DNA from 3 places in the Bradyrhizobium sp. WYCCWR15520 genome. Region 3 is predicted to be linked to each of the others. Evidence: predicted binding sites of a transcription regulator. Region 3 holds the regulator's gene; each other region holds the start of a gene.
What was found. Region 3 encodes PhoB, which activates phosphate uptake and scavenging genes when phosphate is short. Its sites were predicted from a motif close to TGTCATNNANCTGTCAT; they were not measured.

Region 1 (7,021 bases), on a different contig from region 3:
GAGGCGACGGCGCGGCTGGAGGGCGAGGTGGTGGCCCTGCGGGCCGCTGTCCGAACTTCCAGTTCAGACGAGAATCACGGACATTCTGCGCGCCGGGTCGGGCATGTGGCGGCGAGCCTGGTGGAAGCAGACCGCAGGGCGTCTCGTGGATAGCAATCCCTTTTCTCTCATTCCGCGGTTGAGCGGAGCAACCGTGGGGCAACAATGACTGGCACCGACATTCGCGAGCTGAGGGCGCGCATTATCGTGTTCGGGGTCGGCGGCGCCGGCGGCAACGCCGTCAACAACATGATCGACGCCGGGCTTGAAGGCGTCGAATTCATCGTCGCCAATACCGATGCCCAGGCGCTCACCAGTTCCAAGGCCAGGCGTGTCATCCAGATGGGCACGCAGGTGACCGGGGGCCTTGGCGCCGGCGCCCAGCCCGACGTCGGGCGTGCGGCGGCGGAAGAGACCACCGACGAGATCCGCGATCATCTGACCGGTGCCCACATGGTGTTCATCACCGCCGGCATGGGCGGCGGCACCGGCACCGGCGCCGCGCCCGTCATCGCCAGGATTGCGCGCGAGCTCGGCATTCTCACCATCGGCGTCGTCACCAAGCCGTTCCAGTTCGAGGGTGCGCGCCGCATGCGCTATGCCGAAGCCGGCATTGCGGAACTTCTGAAAGCGGTCGACACTCTCCTGATCATCCCGAACCAGAACCTGTTCCGGGTGGCCAACGAGAAGACCACCTTTGCGGACGCTTTTGCGATGGCCGACCAGGTGCTGTATTCGGGCGTGGCCTGCATCAGCGACCTCATCGTCAAGGAAGGCCTGATCAATCTCGATTTCGCCGATGTGCTCTCGGTCATGCGCGAGAAGGGCAAGGCGATGATGGGCAGGGGCGAGGCCTCCGGCCCCAAGCGCGTGCTCAATGCCGCGGTAGCCGCGATTTCCAACCCGCTGATCGAGAACCCCTCGATCAAGCGCGCCAGCGGCCTCATCGTCTCCATCACCGGCGGCCGGGATCTCACGCTGTTCGAGGTCGACGAAGCCGCGACCCGCATCCGCGACGAGGCCGATCAGGACGCCAACATCATCGTCGGCGCGACCTTCGATGCCAGCCTCGAAGGCATCGTCCGCGTCTCGGTCGTGGCGACCGGCATCGACAATGTCGAAGCGACGGGCCAGACCCAGGTCGCGGAAAACCTGCTTACCGATCTCGCCGGCAGGCTCTCCAACGACCGGCGCCGCATCGCCGACCAGCGCGGTGCGCCGCCGCCGCAATTCGCCAGCCCGCCGCCGCTCCGCCGCCCCGAAACACGACCGGCGGTCGCCGAACACGCGAGGCATGCCGCGGCTCCGCAGCGCCTCGACCCATACGGCCGCGCGGCTCCCGTGCACAACCCGATCGAGGAAAAGGTGCTGGATATTCCGGCCTTCCTGGGCCGCAAGGCGAACTGAGCCGTCGAAACAACCAAGGTCACTCGCTTCCCGGATGCGGGAGGTGGATAGCTGCGCGCGATCTGAAGATCCCCCTCAAGGCATGCGCGGTGCCCCGGGGGCACTGTTCAAATCGCCCCAGACTTTCCATCCTCCAGCCATGCTTTCGTCAAAACCGCGGTAGGGAGTGTCTACAATCCGACGATCGCCCGTTCAGTTGACGGCAAAACTGGCAGGAGGCGCCCCATGGATTCCCCGGCGAGCACCACGCAGACCGATCCGCAGGTCAATCCAGCACTATCCGCGCAGGAGAAAGAACTGGTCGCGCGCGCCGATGAACGGCTCGCGCATGCCTATGAGCAGATTGCCCGCGCGGATGAAGAGCTCGCGCGCTTCAATGAGCAGATTTCCAGGCTGGAGAAGGCGAAGAAGTCTCGTCAGCCATCGCGCGGCAGGCCGGCGCTACGCGGCTTGATCGGCCTGCTGTTGACTGTGGGCATCTGTACCGCTGCTTTCGCCTGGCAATCCTATGGCGAGACGGTCAGGCCGATGGTCGCCCGGTGGGCACCGCAACTGGCCGCGGCTTCGTCATTGCCATCGGAAACGCCTGTTCTTGCCGACCAGCAGAGCCCGCCTGCCGTTCGGCTGGCTGCGGCCGATGCCGCAGTTTCGCAATTGCCGGCTCCGCCCCAGGCCGCACCGCAAGATGCGGCAGCCGCCGCGATCGCTGCCGAGCAGGCCCAGTTGCTCCAGACGATGGCGCGCGATCTCGCAGGCGTGCAGCAGGAGATCGAACAGCTCAAGGCCAGCCAGGCAGAATTGGCCCGCGAAAGTGCCAAGACCGCCGAGCAACTCAAGGCGAACCAGGAGCAAATGGCGCGCACGATCGCCAACGTCTCCGAGCAAAACCTGCGGCCCAGGACGACCGCTGCTCCGCCACTGCCGGTTGCCACCCCCGCGCGTAAGCCGAAGCCGGTGTCGACGCCTCCGGCAACGGAAGCCAGAGCGCAGGCGCGGCCGCCGGTACGGTTGCCGTCCGCGCAACAGTAGTTATCATCGGCGCCGCCGTCCGCCGAAAGGCGGTGTCCGATTTCTTGCTGGAAGGCACGGCGGCTGGACCTCGGGCAGGGCATCGGTCTGCCCGCGCGTTCCGTTAGGGCACGACAGCATCATTGCTTCCTTCCGCGACGGCGGACGGTGCTTTCGATTGTTGCATGGCTGAGCGCACGATCATGAGGATCTTGTTGCCACTCGTGCTGTCCATGGTTGCCGGCGCGCGGGAAGCGACGGCACAGGACGCCGAATGCGCCCGCGAACGCGCGGACATGGTCGAAACCGTCCGTGCCTACGGCCGTTCCGACGCCCGTGGTCTGGGACGGCAGGGCCTCTCGGAGAGAGTCCTTGAGGCCATGCGGCAAACCAAACGCCATCTGTTCATCCCTGAACGATCCTGCTCCATCGCATACGCGGACATGCCGGTTTCGATCGGTCACGGCCAGACCATATCGCAGCCGTATATCGTGGCCTTGATGACAGAATTGGCCGAGGTCGCGCCCGATCATGTCGTGCTCGAAATCGGCACGGGTTCGGGCTACCAGGCTGCCATCCTTGCGCACCTCGCGCGGAAGGTCTGCACCATCGAGATCATCCCGCCACTGGCCGAGGTCGCCACGAAAACACTTCGAGACCTCGCGTATGACAATGTGAGTGTCCGTCTGGGCGACGGCTTTGCCGGCTGGCCCGAATGCGGTCCTTTTGACGCCATCGTCGTGACCGCCGCGCTTGGCGAGGTTCCGCCGCCGCTGATCGAGCAGCTCAAGGTGGGCGGCCGATTAGTCATGCCGGTGGGCGCCGCTTACTCCATTCAGCAACTCACGGTCGTCGAAAAAACCGCTCCCGACAAGACGACGGCGCGCGCCGTCGCCCTCGTGCGCTTTGTGCCGTTTACGCGTTCGAAGAATTAGGAGGAGGGACCGCGTAGGGTGGCTAGCCGAAGGCGTAACCCACCGGCCGAACCGACCGCGTGGTAAGACTTCGGTGGGTTACGCTGCGCTAACCCACCTACGAGGCTCACTTCATTCCGGTGCAGCTCGCATAAAACGTCGTCGTCGCCGGCCAGTCCGAGAACATGCCGCGGATGCCGACCTGCTTTGCCAATACATCCAGCACCGTCAGCGTATCGCCGTCGCGGTCGACGGCTGATCTGATCGAGCGGTGATAGAAGCCGCCGCCCTTGTGCAGCGGGCCGTCGCGCTCCAGCGACCAGCCGATCAGGTCGAGGCCGGCGGCTTTGGCGGCCTTGGCGTATTCGGAGGGAACGATTTCCTTGTTGTCGTTCAGCGTCAGCATGGTCCAGATCGGCGGGCCGAGGATGGCGACGCCTTGCGCCTTCAATTCCGCCATCGAGGGCTTCCAGGTCTCCGGCTTGGCGGGATCGAGGCCCTGCTTCTCATAGCGTTCTTCGAGATAGACCGCCTGTTTGGCGAATTCCGGCTCGGTCTTCACCCAATAGAGCACGTCGGCCAGGTTGAAGCTTTGTGCGAACACGTCGCTCGGGGGAATACCGGCCTTCTTGTAGGCGTCCAGCATCTGGCTGGCATATTTCTCCTGGGTGTAGTCGCCGTCGAACGGCATCGGCACTTCCGGCGCTTTCAGTTCCGGCGTGAATTTGGCGCCGAGACTCTTGATCAGCGCGATGCTCTCGTCATGCGTCATCAGCGTGCCGGAATTGGCATAGAGGTCGGTGCGCCAGCGCGGCGTGCCGTTCTGATATTCCTCCGGCGTTTTGGCATCCGGATTGAAGCCGTCCATCTTCGCACTCAGCATCCGGAATTCGGCCAGCGTGATGTCGCTGGTGCAGCACTTTGCGGAGGCTTTCTTGCCGGTGGCGGGATCGGCCGGGCTGAAGGGTTGCGTGCATTTGCCGGCGAGCGCCGGCACGGTCAGGATGTTGGTGGTGGTGTGCAGGTCGCATTGCGAATGGCGGCACACGAGCTGGCGGTCTTTCGTAAACGTGACGTCGCATTCGATGATGCCGGCGCCCATCCGGGCAGCGGCGATGTAGGACTCGCGCGTATGCTCGGGAAATTCCAGCGCTGCGCCGCGGTGGCCGATCGAAAAGTCGCTCTTGCGAAACGGCCCGGTGCACTGGCTGAGTTGTTGCTTCAGCGGACCATCCTTCATCTTGTCGACGAGATAGAACGGCCGTGGCCCTATCTGCGGCTCGCGCGGCAGCAGGATGTCGTCGGCCGCGGCGGGCAGGGGCGCGATCAAGAGCCAGAGCGCGGCGAGCAGGGCGGAGCGATGGCGGGCAGGCATAGGTGGCACCTCGGATAACGCGTTGCGCGCGGCCTTGATATCACGGAGCATGTGACAGTTGCATGTTAGGAGCTGCCGTAGGGTGGGCAAAGCGCAGCGTGCCCACCATCCATCAACAACGGCGCAAGAATGGTGGGCACGCTGCGCTTTGCCCACCCTACAAGAACAATTCCAGGGAGAAACGATATGCCCGCAGCTTTTTTCGTCGTCCGCGCCACCGTCTCCGATCCCGCCAAACGCCAGGCCTTCGATGCCTGGTATTCGCGCGAGCATCTGCCGGACGCCATGAAGTCGTTCGGCGCCGTGAAGGCGTGGCGCTACTGGAGCGCCACCGATCCGGCGGTGCACCACGCGATGTATCAATTTCCTGATAAGGCCGCGCTCGAACGCGCGACCGATGGGCCGGAAATGAAGCGGCTGGTCGCCGATTTCAATCGCGATTGGCCAGACGTGACGCGGACGCGCGAAGTGCTGCTGCTGGCGGAAGAGTTGGCGGCGTAAGATGGCGACGCGTTCGTTGCGATGGCGGATCGTTACACGCGCGCTCGACACGAAAATGCCGCAGCAACGACAAAGGTTCCGCCGCGCGCAACAGCGCGCGAAAATAAACTGGGGTAGACTGCGACTACGACAAAGCTGAACGCGCAATTCACCGCGCGTTCATCTCGGCGCATCGAAACTCTCCTTCTCGCACCCAGCAAACGGAGGAGGAGATGTGATGGAGCGTCGCCACTTTCTGAAACTCGCCTTAGGATTTGTTGCGGGCGGCGCCGCGCTCGCAGCGAGCGCGGAGGCCGCGCCGCTGATGCCGACGCCGCTCGCTGACGACGCCAACAAGCTGCCCGACAACAAGGATGCGCAACCCGCCGTCACGTCAGGCGACGAGGTCGATCGCCTTTCGCCCGAAGAAGTGCGCTGGGGCCGCGGCCGTGGGCGCGGTTGGGGCCGAAGGCGTTGGGGCTGGCGCCGCCGTCACTGGGGCTGGCGTCGCCGTCGCCGGTATTGGGGCTGGCATCGCCGCCGCCGTCGTTGGCGTCGCCGCTACTGGCGTCGGCGTCGTTACTACTGGTAAGCCGCCGCCAGCGATCATCTAAAGCGTTGCCGAGCGAAGTGGACGCCGGTTCGCGTTAAGACAACGCGTCAAAATAAGAATCTAGAGAAGCAATAAAAAAGCCCCGCGGGAGCGGGGCTTTTGTTGTTGTGCGCTGACTATCAATAAGCGCGGCAGCGGCCATAGCGCCAGACGGTGCCGTAGGGGCACACGCGCCCGGGCCGCACGACGACGGCCGGAGCTGCGGGCCGCACCACGACAACAGGGGCTGGACGAACCACAACCGCCCGGCGATTGGGCTGGCAGCCGCCATAGGGACCACGATGCCAGCCGGGGCCGCATCCGCCAGCCGCTTCTGCGGCGCTAAAGCTGGCAACGGTGCCCAGGGCCAAAACTGCTGCGAAGAGGTATTTCATGTTTTCTCCCGTTTTCGGCCGCAAGGCGGCACGCAACGGAACTTAGTCCCGGGACCTGAATGGAACATGAATGTTCCCTGACGCTACGGAGCGGCCAGGAATCCGAGCACCAGCTCGTTATATTTGCCCGGCGCCTCGAGAAAGACCAGATGCCCGGTGTTCGGGATCACCTCGGCCCGGCCGCGTCCCATCCTGGCGGCGAGCGCCTTGGCCAGTTCGGCGTTCTGGCCCATTTTCGCGCGCAGCGCCTCCGGCGCATTGGCTCGGCCCGGCGCGTTGTGGTCGTCGGCGCCCATCACGAACAGCGTCGGCTGCGTGATCAGCGGAATCTCGTGCGCTACAGGCTCGCGGTAGATCATCTGCGCCGAGCTGACGAAGGCGCGCAGCCATCGCTTATATTCGGCGCTGCCCTTGATGTTGAAGCGCGCGTCGATGAACGGCGTGACCTGTTCAGGCGGCAGTTTCAGCGCGTAATTGGTCTCAAGCTGCTTGCGATAGGCCTCCGCGGTCAACTTGTCCTCGTTTTCCAGAATCTTCTCGGTCGGCGTCGGCGGCACGTAGAGCCGGTAATCCTCGAGCCCGATCGGCGCGGTCAGCACCAGATGCGCAATCCTGTCGGGATAGGCACGCGCGATCCGCACGCCGAGCATGCCGCCGAGCGAATGCGCGACGATGTCGGCTTTGGCGATGGCGAGATGATCGAGCAGCGCCATCGTGTTGCGCGCCAGCGTATCGAAATGCAAATCGCCCTGCGGCTTCGACGATTTTCCAAAACCGATCTGGTCCGGCACGATCACGCGATAGCCGGCAT
Region 2 (7,021 bases), on a different contig from region 3:
ACCTGCACCACACCCTCTTCCGACATCTGCTGCAGCGCCTCTTTCAGCTTCTTTGCCTTCATGGCGTCAGTGAGGCGCACGCGACGGACGATTTCCGGCGCAAAGCTCGGGACGCCGACGAAGGTGATGTCCTCGCCTTCCGTCAGCGTATCGCCGATCCGCAAGGTGCCGTGGTTCGGAATACCGACGACATCGCCGGCAAAGGCTTCGTCCGCCACCGAGCGGTCCTGGGCGAAGAAGAACTGCGGCGACGACAGCGACATGTTCTTGCCGGTGCGCACCAGCTTTGCCTTCATACCGCGGCTGAGCTTGCCGGAACACAGCCGCGCAAAGGCGATGCGGTCGCGGTGATTCGGATCCATGTTGGCCTGGATCTTGAACACGAAGGCGCTCATGCGCGGCTCGGCAGCCTCCACTTTACGAACGTTCGAGTCCTGCGCGCGGGGCGCGGGCGCGAACTTGCCGAGACCTTCCAAGAGGTCGCCGACGCCGAAATTGCGCAATGCACTACCGAAATAGACCGGCGTGAGATGGCCCTCGCGAAACGCCTCGAGCTCGAACGGCTTGCAGGCTTCCGACACCAGCGCGAGCTCATCCTTGATCTCGGCGACGTCGAGATTGGCGTTGCGGCCGGCGAGATCGGCAATATCGATCTGCTCGGTCGCGCCGGTCTTGGCGCCGCCGCCTTCGAGTAGCCGCACGCCGCCATTGACGACGTCGTAGGTGCCGAGAAAGTCGCGGCCGCGGCCGACCGGCCAGGTCATCGGCGTGGTGTCGAGCGCCAGCGTCTTCTCGATCTCGTCGAGGAGCTCAAACGTATCGCGGCTCTCGCGGTCCATCTTGTTGATGAAGGTGATGATCGGGATGTCGCGCAGCCGGCACACCTCGAACAGCTTTCGTGTCCGCGCCTCGATGCCCTTGGCGGCGTCGATCACCATGACGGCGGAATCGACGGCCGTGAGCGTGCGATAGGTGTCCTCGGAGAAGTCCTCGTGGCCCGGCGTGTCCAGCAGGTTGAAGACGAGATCCTGGAATTCGAACGTCATCACCGAGGTCACGACCGAGATGCCGCGCTCGCGCTCGATCTTCATCCAGTCGGACCGGGTGTTGCGCCGCTCGCCCTTGGCCTTGACCTGCCCCGCCAGGTTGATGGCGCCGCCGAACAGCAGGAGCTTTTCGGTCAGCGTGGTCTTGCCGGCATCCGGGTGGGAGATGATCGCAAACGTGCGCCGCCGTGCCACTTCATCTGAGAGCGGCGTGCGGGGTTGCGATTCGGCGGTAGCAGCAATATCGGACATGAGGCTCGAGCGTTTGGCAGGGAAAGGGGGGCTAATCAAGCCTCATTTGGTGGTTGCAGTGGCGGCTCTCCAGTCCCATATCGGCAGCGGAAGGACGGCCTTCCATTCACAGCTCATCCGCGGGGACGACCCTGCCTTATCAGGAGGGTTGTCATGGCCTGGATCGTGTTGTTCGTCGCCGGCCTCATGGAAATAGGCTGGGCGATCGGCCTCAAATATACCGAAGGTTTCACCCGGCTCATTCCATCGGTCCTGACGCTCGCCTGCATGGCCGGCAGCATCCTCCTGCTTGGTCTTGCCCTGAAAGCGCTGCCGATTGGAACCGCCTACGCGGTATGGACCGGCATCGGCGCGGTCGGAACGGCAGTCCTGGGCATCTTCCTGTTCGGCGAGCCCGCGACCGCCGCCCGCCTCGCGTGCATCGGACTGATCGTCGCGGGCATCATCGGGCTCAAGCTCGTCACCGGATCAGCGTAGCAGCAGCACGGCCCAATAGGTCAGCGCCGCGATAATCGCGGACGCCGGAATGGTGATCACCCAGGCGTAGACGATCGAACTTGCCACGTTCCAGCGCACCGCCGAGACCCGCCGCGCGGCACCGACGCCGACGATGGAGCCGGTGATGGTGTGGGTCGTGGAAACGGGAACCCCGAGATAGGTGGCCATGAAGAGGGTCGCCGCCCCGCCTGTTTCAGCGCAAAAGCCCTGCATCGGCGTCAGCTTGGTGATCCGCAGCCCCATAGTGCGGACGATCCGCCAGCCCCCCATCAGCGTGCCGAGCCCCATGGCCGCCTGGCAGGAGATCACGACCCAGAAGGGAATCGCGAAATCCGCCCCGAGGTGGCCCTGCGAATACAGGAGCACCGCGATGATGCCCATGGTCTTTTGTGCGTCGTTGCCGCCATGGCCGAGCGAATAGAGCGAGGCCGAGACGAATTGCAGGATGCGGAAGGCGCGGTCGACCGCAAACGGCGTCGAGCGCACCGACAGCCAGGACACGATCGCCACCAGCAGCAGCGCCAGCAGGAACCCGACCAGCGGCGACAGCACGATCGCCAGCAGCGTTTTCGACAGACCGCTCCAGACCGCCGCTGATATCCCGGCCTTGGCCATGCCCGCGCCGACCAGCCCGCCGATCAGGGCGTGCGAGCTCGATGAGGGAATGCCGAGCCCCCAGGTAATCAGATTCCAGACGATGGCGCCGATCAGTGCAGCGAAGATCACGGCCGCATCGACGACATCGGGTTCGATGATTCCCTTGCCGATCGTATTGGCGACGTGCAGCCCAAAGAAGAGGAAGGCGATGAAATTGAAGAAAGCCGCCCAGAGCACCGCATATTGGGGGCGCAGCACGCGGGTCGATACGATCGTGGCGATCGAATTGGCGGCGTCGTGCAACCCGTTGAGGAAGTCGAAGAGCAGCGCGACCGCGATCAGAAAGATCAGAATCGGAAGACCAAGCGAGGCGTCCACTGAATTGGCCCTGCCCTATACCTGTTCGATCACGATCGAGTTGATTTCGTTGGCGACGTCATCGAAGCGGTCGGACACTTTTTCGAGATGCTTGTAGATCTCGGCGCCGACCACGAAATCCATCGAATTGCCGTTGCGGTGCTTGAGAAACAGCTCCTTCAACCCGATGTCGTGGAGATCGTCGATACGGCCCTCGAGCTTTCCGATTTCCTCGGTGATGGAAGTCAGCATCGCGACGTTGTTGCCGATCGACTGCATCAGCGGCAGCGCGCGGCTGACCAGATTGGCGCATTCGACCAACAGCGTGGCTATTTCGCGCATCGGGGGTTCGAACGTGCGGACTTCGAACAGCACCACCGCTTTCGCGGTCTGCTGCATCTGGTCGATGGCGTCGTCCATCGCTGTGATCAGGTTCTTGATGTCGCCACGGTCGAACGGGGTAATGAAGGTGCGGCGGACCGCGGTCAGTACCTCGCGGGTGATGCCGTCGGCGTCGTTTTCGAACTGGTTGACGCGCTGGCAGAATACCGGCGTCTCCTCGCCGCCGCGCAGCATGTCCTGCAACGCCAGCGCGCCCTGTACGACCGTCTGGGCGTGGCGGGCAAACAGGTCAAAAAACCGCTCCTCCTTGGGCAAAAAGGCACGAAACCAGCGCAGCATGGGTATTTTCCGTCGTTCAGAAACAGCCGCGGGGAGCGGCCTGTCACAAAACTGTCATAGACCATTCGCAGGAAAAACGCGCCACGGCGGGACCCGGGAACCGGGCCATCCACCGCTTTGTGAAGCCGAAAACGGCGCGAAAACCAGCCGTTTTACAGGGATCGGCGGAAATAATGCGCGACTTCGCCGACGATACCGCGGCGGAAGGTCAGCACGCAGGCCACGAAGATCACACCCTGGATCACCGTCACCCACTGGCCGAACCCGGCCAGATACTGCTGCATGGCGATGATGACGAAGGCCCCGACGACCGGGCCGAAGATGGTCCCGAGGCCGCCGACCAGCGTCATCAGCACGATTTCACCCGACATCGTCCAGTGCACGTCGGTGAGCGAGGCGTTCTGCGCCACGAACACCTTCAGCGAGCCGGCAAAGCCCGCAAGCGTGCCGGACAGAATGAAGGCGAGCAGCTTGTACTGGTCGGTCTTGTAGCCCAGCGAAATCGCCCGCTGCTCGTTCTCGCGGATCGACTTCAAGACCTCGCCGAACGGCGAGTTGATGGTGCGGAAGATCAGCAGGAAGCCGGCAAGGAAGCCCGCCAGCACGACGTAATAGAGCACGGTGGGCTTGGCCAGATTGAAGATTCCAAACAGATAGCCTTGCGGAATGCCCTGGATTCCGTCTTCGCCATGGGTGAACGGTGCCTGCAGATAGATGAAGAACAACAGCTGCGAAAGCGCCAGCGTGATCATCGAAAAATAGATGCCCTGCCGGCGAATCGAGATGAAGCCGGTGACGACGGAGAGCGCCGCGGCGCCGGCGACACCGACCAGAATTCCGACTTCCGGCGTTACACCCCAGACCTTGAGCGCATGCGCCGAGCAATAGCCCGCGGTGCCTAAGAACATGGCGTGGCCGAACGACAGCAGGCCGCCATAGCCGATCAGGAGGTTGAAGGCGCAGGCAAGCAGCGCAAAACACAGCGCCTGCATCACGAAGAATGGATAAATGCCCGTCAGGGGTACGAGCCCCAGCAGCACCGCCATCGCGGCGAACACGATCATCTCGTCGCGCATCGCGCGCGGCGTTACCGGCAGTGTATCGTCAGTCAATGCGCTCATGTCAGGCCGTCCGTCCCGTCAGTCCCGTTGGCTTCACCAGCAACACCAGCACCATCAGGACGAACACCACGGTGTTGGAGGCCTCGGGATAAAAATACTTCGTAAGCCCCTCGATCACGCCGAGCGCGAAGCCGGTGATGATCGATCCCATGATCGATCCCATGCCGCCGATCACCACCACCGCGAACACGACGATGATCAGGTCCGCGCCCATCAGCGGCCGCACCTGGTTGATCGGCGCCGACAACACGCCGGCCAGCGCCGCCAGACCGACGCCGAGCCCATAGGTCAGCGTGATCATCCGGGGAACGTTGATGCCGAACGCCCGCACCAGCGTCGGGTTTTCGGTCGCGGCGCGCAGGTAAGCGCCGAGCTGCGTCTTCTCGATCAGGAACCAGGTCGCGAGACAGACGACCAGCGAGAAGACAACGACCCAGCCGCGGTAGATCGGCAGGAACATGAAGCCGAGATTCATGCCGCCCTGTAATCCGCGGAAGCCGCCGATCTCCGGATAATCAGGAATCGCGTACGGCAGGCCGGAGGAGCCGAAGTAATTCTGGAACACGCCCTGCACGATCAGCGCGATGCCGAACGTCAACAACAGCCCGTAGAGGTGGTCGAGACCCGCCAGCCACTGCAGCATGGTCCGTTCCAGGATCATGCCGAAGATGCCGACGACAATCGGCGCGATGATCAGGGCCCACCAGTATCCAATTCCCGTGAGATGCAGCAGAAAATACGCGGTAAACGCGCCCATCATGTAGAGCGCGCCATGGGCGAAGTTGATGATGTTGAGCATGCCGAAGATCACGGCCAGCCCGAGACTGAGCAGCGCGTAGAACGACCCGTTGATCAGTCCGACCAGGAGCTGGGCGTAGAGAGCTTGCATCGGCTTGGCACTCGATCTCGTTGTTGGGCGAAAGTGGCCCGCGGGCGCAATGCCCCGCGGGCCGTTGTTCTTACTTCTTGACCAGCGGACAGGCGCTTTCCGAGAGCGGCCGGAAGGCCTGGTCGCCCGGGGTGGTTCCGATCAGCTTGTAATAGTCCCACGGCCCTTTGGATTCCGCGGGCTTCTTGACCTCGAACAGGTAGGCCGGATGAATCTTCCGGCCGTCGGCGCGGATCGTGCCCTTGCCGAACAGCGGATCATCGGTCGGCGCTTCCTTCATTTTTGCCACGACCTTGACGCCGTCATGCGGGTTGCCGCCCATCGCGTCGATCGTCTTGAAATAGTGGATCAGACCCGAATAAACGCCGGCCTGCACCATGGACGGCATCGCCTTGTTCTTCATGCGCTCGGAGAAGCGCTTCGAAAACGCGCGAGTGCCATCGTTCAGATCCCAGTAGAATGTTTCCGTGAAGTTCAGGCCCTGCGCAACCTTGAGACCGAGGGAGTGAACGTCATTGATGAACAGCAGCAATCCCGCGAGCTTCTGGCCGCCCGCGACGATGCCGAACTCCGCGGCCTGCTTGATGGTGTTGGTGGTGTCGCCGCCGGCGTTCGCCATGCCGATGATCTTGGCCTTGGAGGCCTGCGCCTGCAGCAGGAACGAGGAGAAGTCCGACGAATTCAGCGGATGCTTGACGGTGCCGATAACCTTGCCGCCCGACTTCACCACGACCGCTGTTGTGTCGCGCTCAAGCGCATGACCGAACGCGTAGTCGGCGGTCAGGAAGTACCAGGTGTCGCCGCCGGCCTTAACCAGCGCCTGGCCGGTAGAGTTGGCGAGCATGTAGGTATCGTAGACCCAGTGAATCGTGTTCGGCGAGCACTGGGCATTGGTCAGGTCCGACGTCGCCGCGCCGGTATTGATCATGACCGCGTTCTTTTCCTTCACCAGATTGTTGACTGCCAGCGCAACGCCGGAGTTCAGCACGTCCACGAAGATATCGACCTTCTCGACGTCGATCCATTGACGCGCGATGGTTGTGGCGATGTCGGGCTTGTTCTGGTGGTCGGCGGAGACGATGTCGATCTTCCAGCCCTTGGCCGCGAGGCCGGAATCCTCCATCGCCATCTGGGCGGCGAGAGTCGAGCCCGCGCCGCCGAGGTCGGAGTAAAGGCCGGAATTGTCGGTCAGGACGCCGACCTTGACGGTCTTGTCCTGCGCCAGGGCGCCACTGCCTGCGGCAAGCGCAAGCGCGGTGCCGAGGAAGAGAGCTGAAATCCGATGTTTCATAGTATCTCCATTAATCCAGAGTGCAGCCAAATTACCGATTAAACGCCGAGATAGGTGTGGAGCTTGTCCATATTGGCTGACAGCTCCGAGTTCGCAAAACCGTCGATGACCTTGCCGTGTTCGACGATGTAGTATCGGTCAGCCACCGTGGAGGCGAAGCGGAAATTCTGCTCGACCAGCAGGATGGTAAAGCCTTCCGACTTCAGCCGCGCGATGGTGTGGCCGATCTGCTGGATGATGACCGGCGCCAGGCCTTCGGTCGGCTCGTCCAGCATCAGGAAGCGAGCTC
Region 3 (7,021 bases):
CGAACGGCAGCACCGCGTCATCGACGGGAACGGACGAGGGCGCGCGAACGGGCGCCTCGGGTGTGATTTTGATGTCGGGGGAATCTGAAACCATGGCGCTCTATCTGGGGTCGGCAAGAGAAAAGTGAAGGGGGTGAAGAGCGGCGAAACTTTCTCCACGCGTCGTCCCTGCGAAAGCAGGGACCCATAACCACAGGCGTTTATCGTCACGAACGATGTCTGCCATACCGCGCAAAGAACGCGAGATCACGCGGTATGGGTCCCTGCTCCCGTGCGCAATCGCGCACTAGGCAGGGACGACATCAAGGCCTACGCCACTTCGTTGAAACACCAGGCCAGAATGCCCTTTTGCGCGTGCAGGCGATTTTCGGCCTCGTCGAACACCACCGATTGCGGGCCGTCGATCACCTCATCGGTGACCTCCTCGCCGCGATGGGCGGGCAGGCAGTGCATGAAGATCGCGTCCTTGCTGGCCAGCGACATCAGCTTCTCATTGACCTGATAGGGCTTCAGCACGTTGTGGCGGTGCTCGCCCTCCTTGTCGCCCATCGAGACCCAGGTGTCGGTGACGACGCAATCGGCGCCGCGCACGGCGGCTTCCGGATCGGTACCAAGCACGATCGGCGCGCCGGTCGCCTTGATCCAGTCGCGCATCACCTTTTTCGGCGCAAGCTCCGGCGGGGTCGCGACATTGAGCTGGAACTTGAAACGCTCGGCCGCGTGCGCCCAGGACGCCAGCACGTTGTTGTCGTCGCCGGTCCAGGCCACGGTCTTGCCCTCGATCGGCCCGCGATGCTCTTCGAAGGTCATCAGGTCGGCCATCACCTGGCAGGGGTGCGAGCGCCGCGTCAGGCCGTTGATCACGGGCACGGTGGCGTGCGCGGCAAGCTCGAGCAGCGCATCGTGGTTGAGGATGCGGATCATGATCGCATCGACATAGCGCGACAGCACGCGCGCGGTGTCGGCGATGGTCTCGCCGCGGCCGAGCTGCATCTCCGCGCCCGTCAGCATGATCGACTCGCCGCCGAGCTGGCGCATGCCGACGTCGAACGAGACGCGCGTGCGGGTCGAGGGACGTTCGAAGATCATCGCCAGCGTCTTGCCTTCGAGCGGCTTCTTGCCCTTTTCATGAGCCTTGAGCTTCGCCTTCATGTCGGCGCCCAGCGCCAGCATGTTGCGCAGCTCCTTTGGCGGCAACTCGTTGATGTCGAGGAAATGGCGGACGGACTTGCTCATCATCCCGCCGCCTTCTTCAACTGCGTAGCCGACAGCGCGCCGCAGGCGCGCTCCAGCATCTGGATGGACTGATCGATCTCGGCCTCGGTCACGATCAAGGGCGCGAGGAAACGCACCACATTGTCGCCGGCGCCGACGGTGAGCAATTTCTGGTCACGCAACGCATTGACAAGATCGCCCGAGGGCACCACGGCCTTGACGCCGACCAAGAGTCCCTCGCCGCGCACTTCCGAGAGCACGGCGGGATAGCGGTCGACCACCGAGGCGAGTTTCTGTTTCAACAGCAGCGACATCTTCTGCACGTGTTCGAAGAAGCCGGGCTTCAGCATCACGTCGAGCACGGCGTTGGCGGCTGCGATCGCCAGCGGATTGCCGCCGAAGGTCGAGCCGTGCGAGCCGGGCGTCATGCCGCTCGCGGCCTCCGCCGTCGCCAGCACCGCACCGATCGGAAAACCGCCGCCGAGCGCTTTCGCCAGCGACATCACATCCGGCGTGACGCCGACGCGCTTGTAGGCAAAGAGATCGCCGGTGCGGCCCATGCCGGTCTGCACCTCGTCGAACGCGAGCAACAGGCCCTTCTCGTCGCAGAGCTGGCGCAACGCCTTGAAGAAGGATTGCGGCGCGGAGCGCACACCGCCTTCGCCCTGCACCGGCTCGATCAGGATGCCCGCGGTATTGGGACCGATCGCCTTCTTCACGGCTTCCAAATCGCCATGCGGCACCTGGTCAAAACCGTCCATCGGCGGGCCAAAGCCTTCGAGATATTTGGCGGAGCCGGTGGCCGCGAGCGTGCCCAGCGTGCGGCCGTGGAAGGCGCCCTCGAAGGTGACGAGGCGATAGCGCTCGGGATGGCCCTTGGAGAATTGATAGCGGCGCACGAGCTTGATCACGCCCTCCATTGCTTCCGCGCCCGAATTGCAGAAAAACACCAGGTCGGCAAAGCTCTGCTCGCACAGCCGCGCGGCCAGCTTCTCGCCATCGGGCGACTTGAACAGGTTCGACATGTGCCAGAGTTTCGTCGCCTGTTCCTGCAGCGCCTTGATCAGATGCGGATGGCAGTGACCCAGCGCATTCACCGCGACGCCCGAGGTGAAATCGAGATAGCGCTCGCCATTGGTTGCGGTCAGCCAGCAGCCCTCGCCGCTTTCGAAGCCGAGATCGACCCTGGCGAAGACGGGAAGCAGATGCGACGTGGCGCTATTGGTCATGGCAATCACAAAAGGTTTGCACTGAAGGTTGACCGGCCGGGGACACGCAGGCAGTGGCGCGAACGCGGCAGCAGCCGGTCTGGCGAAAACGAAACGTGCCGCCTCTTAAGGGCGGCACGTGAGAGGTATTCTATGTCGGCCGGGAGCGCTGTCAACACGCCACGGAACGGCCTTTCCTGCAGTGCAAGATGCCAAAATCCGTAGGATTGCGGTGTGGTGGAAAACACGCAGTGAAACGCCTAGATGTCAGAAGATGTGGACGTTGGGGCGCGGACTCTTGCGCCCGAGTCACGCCATATTGTAGCGTTTGGGCTGTCGGGTACGACATCTCGTGCGGCAGTTCTGATCCCTAAGAGTCCATTTGTGCAGGCGTAAACGTTCGGGCGCGGTTAACGCGCCCGGCGAGGGCTAAGGGATTCTGACCGCAGGGATTTTTGAGACGAATGACATCGCCCGCGCTGCCCTCGATTGGCCGGCGCGATGCGAAGGGAAGATTACGATGACGGTTTTGACCTGGTCCGACGATCGCGTCGAGCAGCTGAAGAAGCTCTGGGAAGCCGGATTGTCCGCGAGCCAGATTGCCGCGGAACTCGGAAATGTGACGCGAAACGCCGTAATCGGCAAAGTGCACCGGCTGGGCCTGTCCGGCCGAGCCAAGAGTCCCTCCTCGGCCGCTCCGCGGCAGCGCAAGGCACGCCCCGCCGCCCAGCAGATGATGCGGGTGTCGCGCCCGGTCTCGCGCGGCAACACCGCGCTGGCGCACGCTTTCGAGGTGGAGATCGAGGCCGATCCGGTCGCCTTCGACAATGTAGTGCCGATGAGCCAGCGGCTGTCGCTGCTCGAACTGAACGAGGCGACCTGCCACTGGCCGGTCGGCGATCCTTCGAGCCCGGAATTCTTCTTCTGCGGCGGCAAGGCGCTCAGCGGCCTGCCCTACTGCGCGCATCACTCGCGCGTGGCGTATCAACCGGCCGCCGATCGGCGGCGGCAGCAGCCGAAGCAGACGAGGTAAGGCGCGCTCATTTGCGCGAGACGTAAGCGCTCCGCGCAAGGTGCGCTCCCTCGCCCCGCTTTTGCGGGGCCACGACGAGCGAAGCTCGCGCTGAGAGGGTTGGGGTGAGGGGCTCTCTCCGCGATTGCGGTCTATCGATAGACCTGTACCCCCGCATCCGGATCGCCGATGCGGCAACCACTGTCATTGCCAGCGACAAACGCCGAAGCGTTTGCGCAAGGGAGCGAAAGCGACGAAGCAATCCATACTTGCCGCGTGGCACTATGGATTGCTTCGCTTCGCTCGCAATGACGATGAGAGAGCTGCCGCTTTCGCGGGGACGACGGTGGAGTTTGCGCGGATGATAGCGAAGCCTTACGGCTCCACCTTGGCAAACCGGTCATCCAGCGCATAACCGGCGCCGCGCACGGTACGGATCGGGTCCTGCTCGCGGCCGGGGTTGAGCAGCTTGCGCAGGCGGCCGATGTGGACGTCGACGGTGCGTTCGTCGATATAGATGTCGCGGCCCCAGACGCTGTCGAGCAATTGCTCGCGGCTGAAGACGCGGCCGGGATGTTCGAGGAAAAATTCCAGCAGGCGATATTCGGTCGGGCCGAGGTCGATCTGGCGGCCGGAGCGCGCGACGCGGCGTTTCTCGCGGTCGAGTTCGATGTCGCCATAGGTCAGGACGGTAGCGAGCCGCTCCGGGCTTGCCCGACGCAACAGGCCTTTCACCCGCGCCAGGAGTTCCGGCACCGAGAACGGCTTGACGATGTAGTCGTCGGCACCGGTCGCAAGCCCCCGCACCCGCTCGCTCTCCTCGCCGCGCGCGGTCAGCATGATGATCGGCAACTGCTTGGTTTCGGGCCGGGCGCGCAGGCGGCGGCAGAGCTCGATGCCGGACAAGCCCGGAAGCATCCAGTCGAGCACGACGAGGTCGGGCACGCGCTCCTTCAGCCGCGTATCGGCGTCGTCGCCGCGGCCTACGGTCTCCACTTCGTAGCCTTCAGCGTCGAGGTTGTAGCGCAACAGCGTGGTCAGCGCTTCCTCGTCCTCGACCACCATAATGCGTGCGCTCATCCTTTTCTTGCCTCTTCTGTCTGACGCGTTTTCTTCACGCGAACCGGCCTCCACTTCGCTCGAAAACGCTACGTCAACTATTCGGCACGGTCGTAGCAAACGTCGTCATGTCGCCCTTCGGGCGCTTGTCGAGCATCTGCTGTCCCTCGATCATGTAGAACACGGTTTCGGCGATGTTGGTCGCGTGGTCGCCGATCCGCTCAATATTCTTGGCGCAGAACATCAAATGAATGCAGAACGAGATGTTGCGCGGGTCTTCCATCATGTAGGTGAGAAGTTCGCGGAACAGCGAGGTGCAGATGGCGTCGACTTCCTCGTCGCCTTTCCAGACCGCCATTGCCGCCGGCAGGTCGTGCGCGGCATAGGCGTCCAGCACCGACTTGACCTGCGTTTGCACCAGATCGGTCATGTGTTCGAGGCCGCGCATCAGCTTCAGCGGCTGGAAATCGTTCTCCAGGGCCGCGACCCGCTTGCCCATGTTCTTGGCGAGATCGCCGATCCGCTCCAGATCGGTGGCGACGCGCATGGCGCCGACGATTTCGCGCAAGTCGATCGCCATCGGCTGGCGGCGGGCGATGGTCAATACCGCTCGCTCCTCGATCAAATGCTGCAGGCGGTCGATCTCGACATCGGTTGCGACGACGCGCTTGCCGAGTGCGACGTCGCGGCGGACCAGCGCGTCGACGGATTCGGTGATCATGCGTTCGGCCAGGCCGCCCATCTCCGCGACTAGGCGGGTGAGTTCCTGAAGGTCGCTGTCGAACGCCTTGGCGGTGTGCTCGGAAGCCATGTCTTGTCTCCTCAGCCGAACCGGCCGGTGATGTAATCCTGGGTGCGTCGGTCGCTCGGCGAAGTGAAGATCTTGTTGGTGTCGTCGAATTCGATCAGCTCGCCGAGATACATGAAGGCGGTCTTGTCGGAGACGCGCGCCGCCTGCTGCATATTATGGGTGACGATGGCGATGGTGTAGTCCTCCGCCAGTTCCTGAATCAGTTCCTCGATCTTGGCGGTCGAGATCGGGTCGAGCGCCGAACAGGGTTCGTCAAACAGGATTACCTCGGGCCTGACAGCGACCGTGCGGGCGATGCAGAGCCGCTGCTGCTGGCCGCCGGACAGCGAGAGGCCGGAGGCGTTCAGCTTGTCCTTGACCTCGTTCCACAGCGCGCCGCCGCGCAGCGCCTTCTCCACCCGGCCGTCCATTTCCGACTTCGAGATCTTCTCATAGAGACGGATGCCGAAGGCGATGTTTTCGTAGATCGTCATCGGGAACGGCGTCGGCTTCTGGAACACCATGCCGACGCGGGCCCGCAGCAAATTGAGGTCGAGCTTGGGGTCAAGGATGTTGGTCTGGTCGAGCATAAGCTGACCGGTCGCCTTCTGGCCGGGATAAAGGTCGTACATCCGGTTGAAGATCCGCAGCAGCGTGGACTTGCCGCAGCCGGACGGGCCGATGAAGGCGGTGACGCGGTGGGTGCCGAGCGTCAGGTTGATGTTCTTCAGCGCGTGGTGTTCGCCATAGTAGAAGTTCAGGCCGCGCGCGGTCACCTTCGGCGCGGCCTCGGGCAGCGCTACCTGCGGAACGGGCCCGCTCGCGGAACTCACGGATACGGAGAGATCGGTCATTTGGATGTCCTCTCGGCGCCAAGAATGCGCGCGCCAATATTCAGGGCAAGTACGGTGAGCGTGATCAGCAGGGCCCCGGCCCAGGCGAGCTGCTTCCAGTAGGCATAGGGGCTCTGGACGAAGTTGTTGATGGTGACCGGCAGGTTCGCCATCGTCTTGGTCATATCCAGGCTGAAGAACTGGTTGGACAGCGCGGTGAACAGCAGCGGCGCGGTTTCGCCGGCGACGCGGGCGGTGGCCAGCAGGACGCCGGTGATCAGGCCGGCGCGCGCGGCGCGGTAGGCGATCCGCCGGATCACCAGCGAGCGCGGCATGCCGAGCGCGGACGCCGCCTCGCGCAAAGGATTGGGCACCAGCCCGAGCATGTCCTCGGTGGTGCGGACCACCACCGGGATCACGATCACGGCGAGCGCCAGACAGCCGGCGAAGGCTGAGAAGCCGCCCATCGGCGCGACGATGGCGCCGTAGATGAACAGGCCGATGATGATCGAGGGCGCGCTTAACAGGATGTCGTTGATGAAGCGGATCACCGAGGTGAGCTTGTCGTGCTTGCCGTATTCGGCGAGATACGTACCTGCGAACAGGCCGAGCGGCGCGCCGATGCCGACCCCGATCACGGTCATCATGATCGAGCCGATGATGGCGTTGCGCAGGCCGCCATCGGTCGAACCCGGCGGCGGCGTATCCTGGGTGAAGACGGCGAGATTGAGCCCGGTGACGCCGTTGTAGAACAGCGTGAACAGGATCAGCGCCAGCCAGGTCACGCCGAACAAGGCGGCGCCCAGACACAGGAACTTGACGATGATGTTGTTGCGGCGGCGGGATACGTAAATCGGATTCATGATCTCAGTTCCCCGCCTTCTTTTCCAGCCGCATCAGCATC

Region 1: a site for PhoB is predicted at 4,795-4,811, ahead of AC0QUY_RS35820 (glycerophosphodiester phosphodiesterase family protein). Genes of this name have one in related genera too.
Region 2: a site for PhoB is predicted at 3,473-3,489, ahead of AC0QUY_RS16755 (DUF47 domain-containing protein). Genes of this name have one in related genera too.

The regions. Positions count from the first base shown of each region.
Region 1 covers NZ_JBWBWM010000047.1:7,474-14,494, forward strand. Annotated here, with positions in the region: gene AC0QUY_RS35800 (hypothetical protein) at 1-153, shown strand, start outside; gene ftsZ (cell division protein FtsZ) at 205-1,446, shown strand; gene AC0QUY_RS35810 (hypothetical protein) at 1,672-2,475, shown strand; gene AC0QUY_RS35815 (protein-L-isoaspartate(D-aspartate) O-methyltransferase) at 2,640-3,389, shown strand; gene AC0QUY_RS35820 (glycerophosphodiester phosphodiesterase family protein) at 3,496-4,743, opposite strand; gene AC0QUY_RS35825 (EthD domain-containing protein) at 4,930-5,244, shown strand; gene AC0QUY_RS35830 (twin-arginine translocation (Tat)) at 5,462-5,815, shown strand; gene AC0QUY_RS35835 (GCG_CRPN prefix-to-repeats domain-containing protein) at 5,956-6,210, opposite strand; gene AC0QUY_RS35840 (alpha/beta fold hydrolase) at 6,294-7,021, opposite strand, start outside.
Region 2 covers NZ_JBWBWM010000013.1:139,903-146,923, forward strand. Annotated here, with positions in the region: gene AC0QUY_RS16740 (peptide chain release factor 3) at 1-1,298, opposite strand, end outside; gene sugE (quaternary ammonium compound efflux SMR transporter SugE) at 1,452-1,775, shown strand; gene AC0QUY_RS16750 (inorganic phosphate transporter) at 1,767-2,771, opposite strand; gene AC0QUY_RS16755 (DUF47 domain-containing protein) at 2,787-3,431, opposite strand; gene AC0QUY_RS16760 (branched-chain amino acid ABC transporter permease) at 3,584-4,552, opposite strand; gene AC0QUY_RS16765 (branched-chain amino acid ABC transporter permease) at 4,554-5,441, opposite strand; gene AC0QUY_RS16770 (ABC transporter substrate-binding protein) at 5,512-6,732, opposite strand; gene AC0QUY_RS16775 (ABC transporter ATP-binding protein) at 6,771-7,021, opposite strand, start outside.
Region 3 covers NZ_JBWBWM010000012.1:9,792-16,812, forward strand. Annotated here, with positions in the region: gene AC0QUY_RS15070 (Hsp33 family molecular chaperone) at 1-94, opposite strand, end outside; gene argF (ornithine carbamoyltransferase) at 310-1,236, opposite strand; gene AC0QUY_RS15080 (acetylornithine transaminase) at 1,236-2,444, opposite strand; gene AC0QUY_RS15085 (GcrA family cell cycle regulator) at 2,944-3,456, shown strand; gene phoB (phosphate regulon transcriptional regulator PhoB) at 3,811-4,515, opposite strand; gene phoU (phosphate signaling complex protein PhoU) at 4,589-5,305, opposite strand; gene pstB (phosphate ABC transporter ATP-binding protein PstB) at 5,317-6,138, opposite strand; gene pstA (phosphate ABC transporter permease PstA) at 6,135-6,980, opposite strand; gene pstC (phosphate ABC transporter permease subunit PstC) at 6,985-7,021, opposite strand, start outside.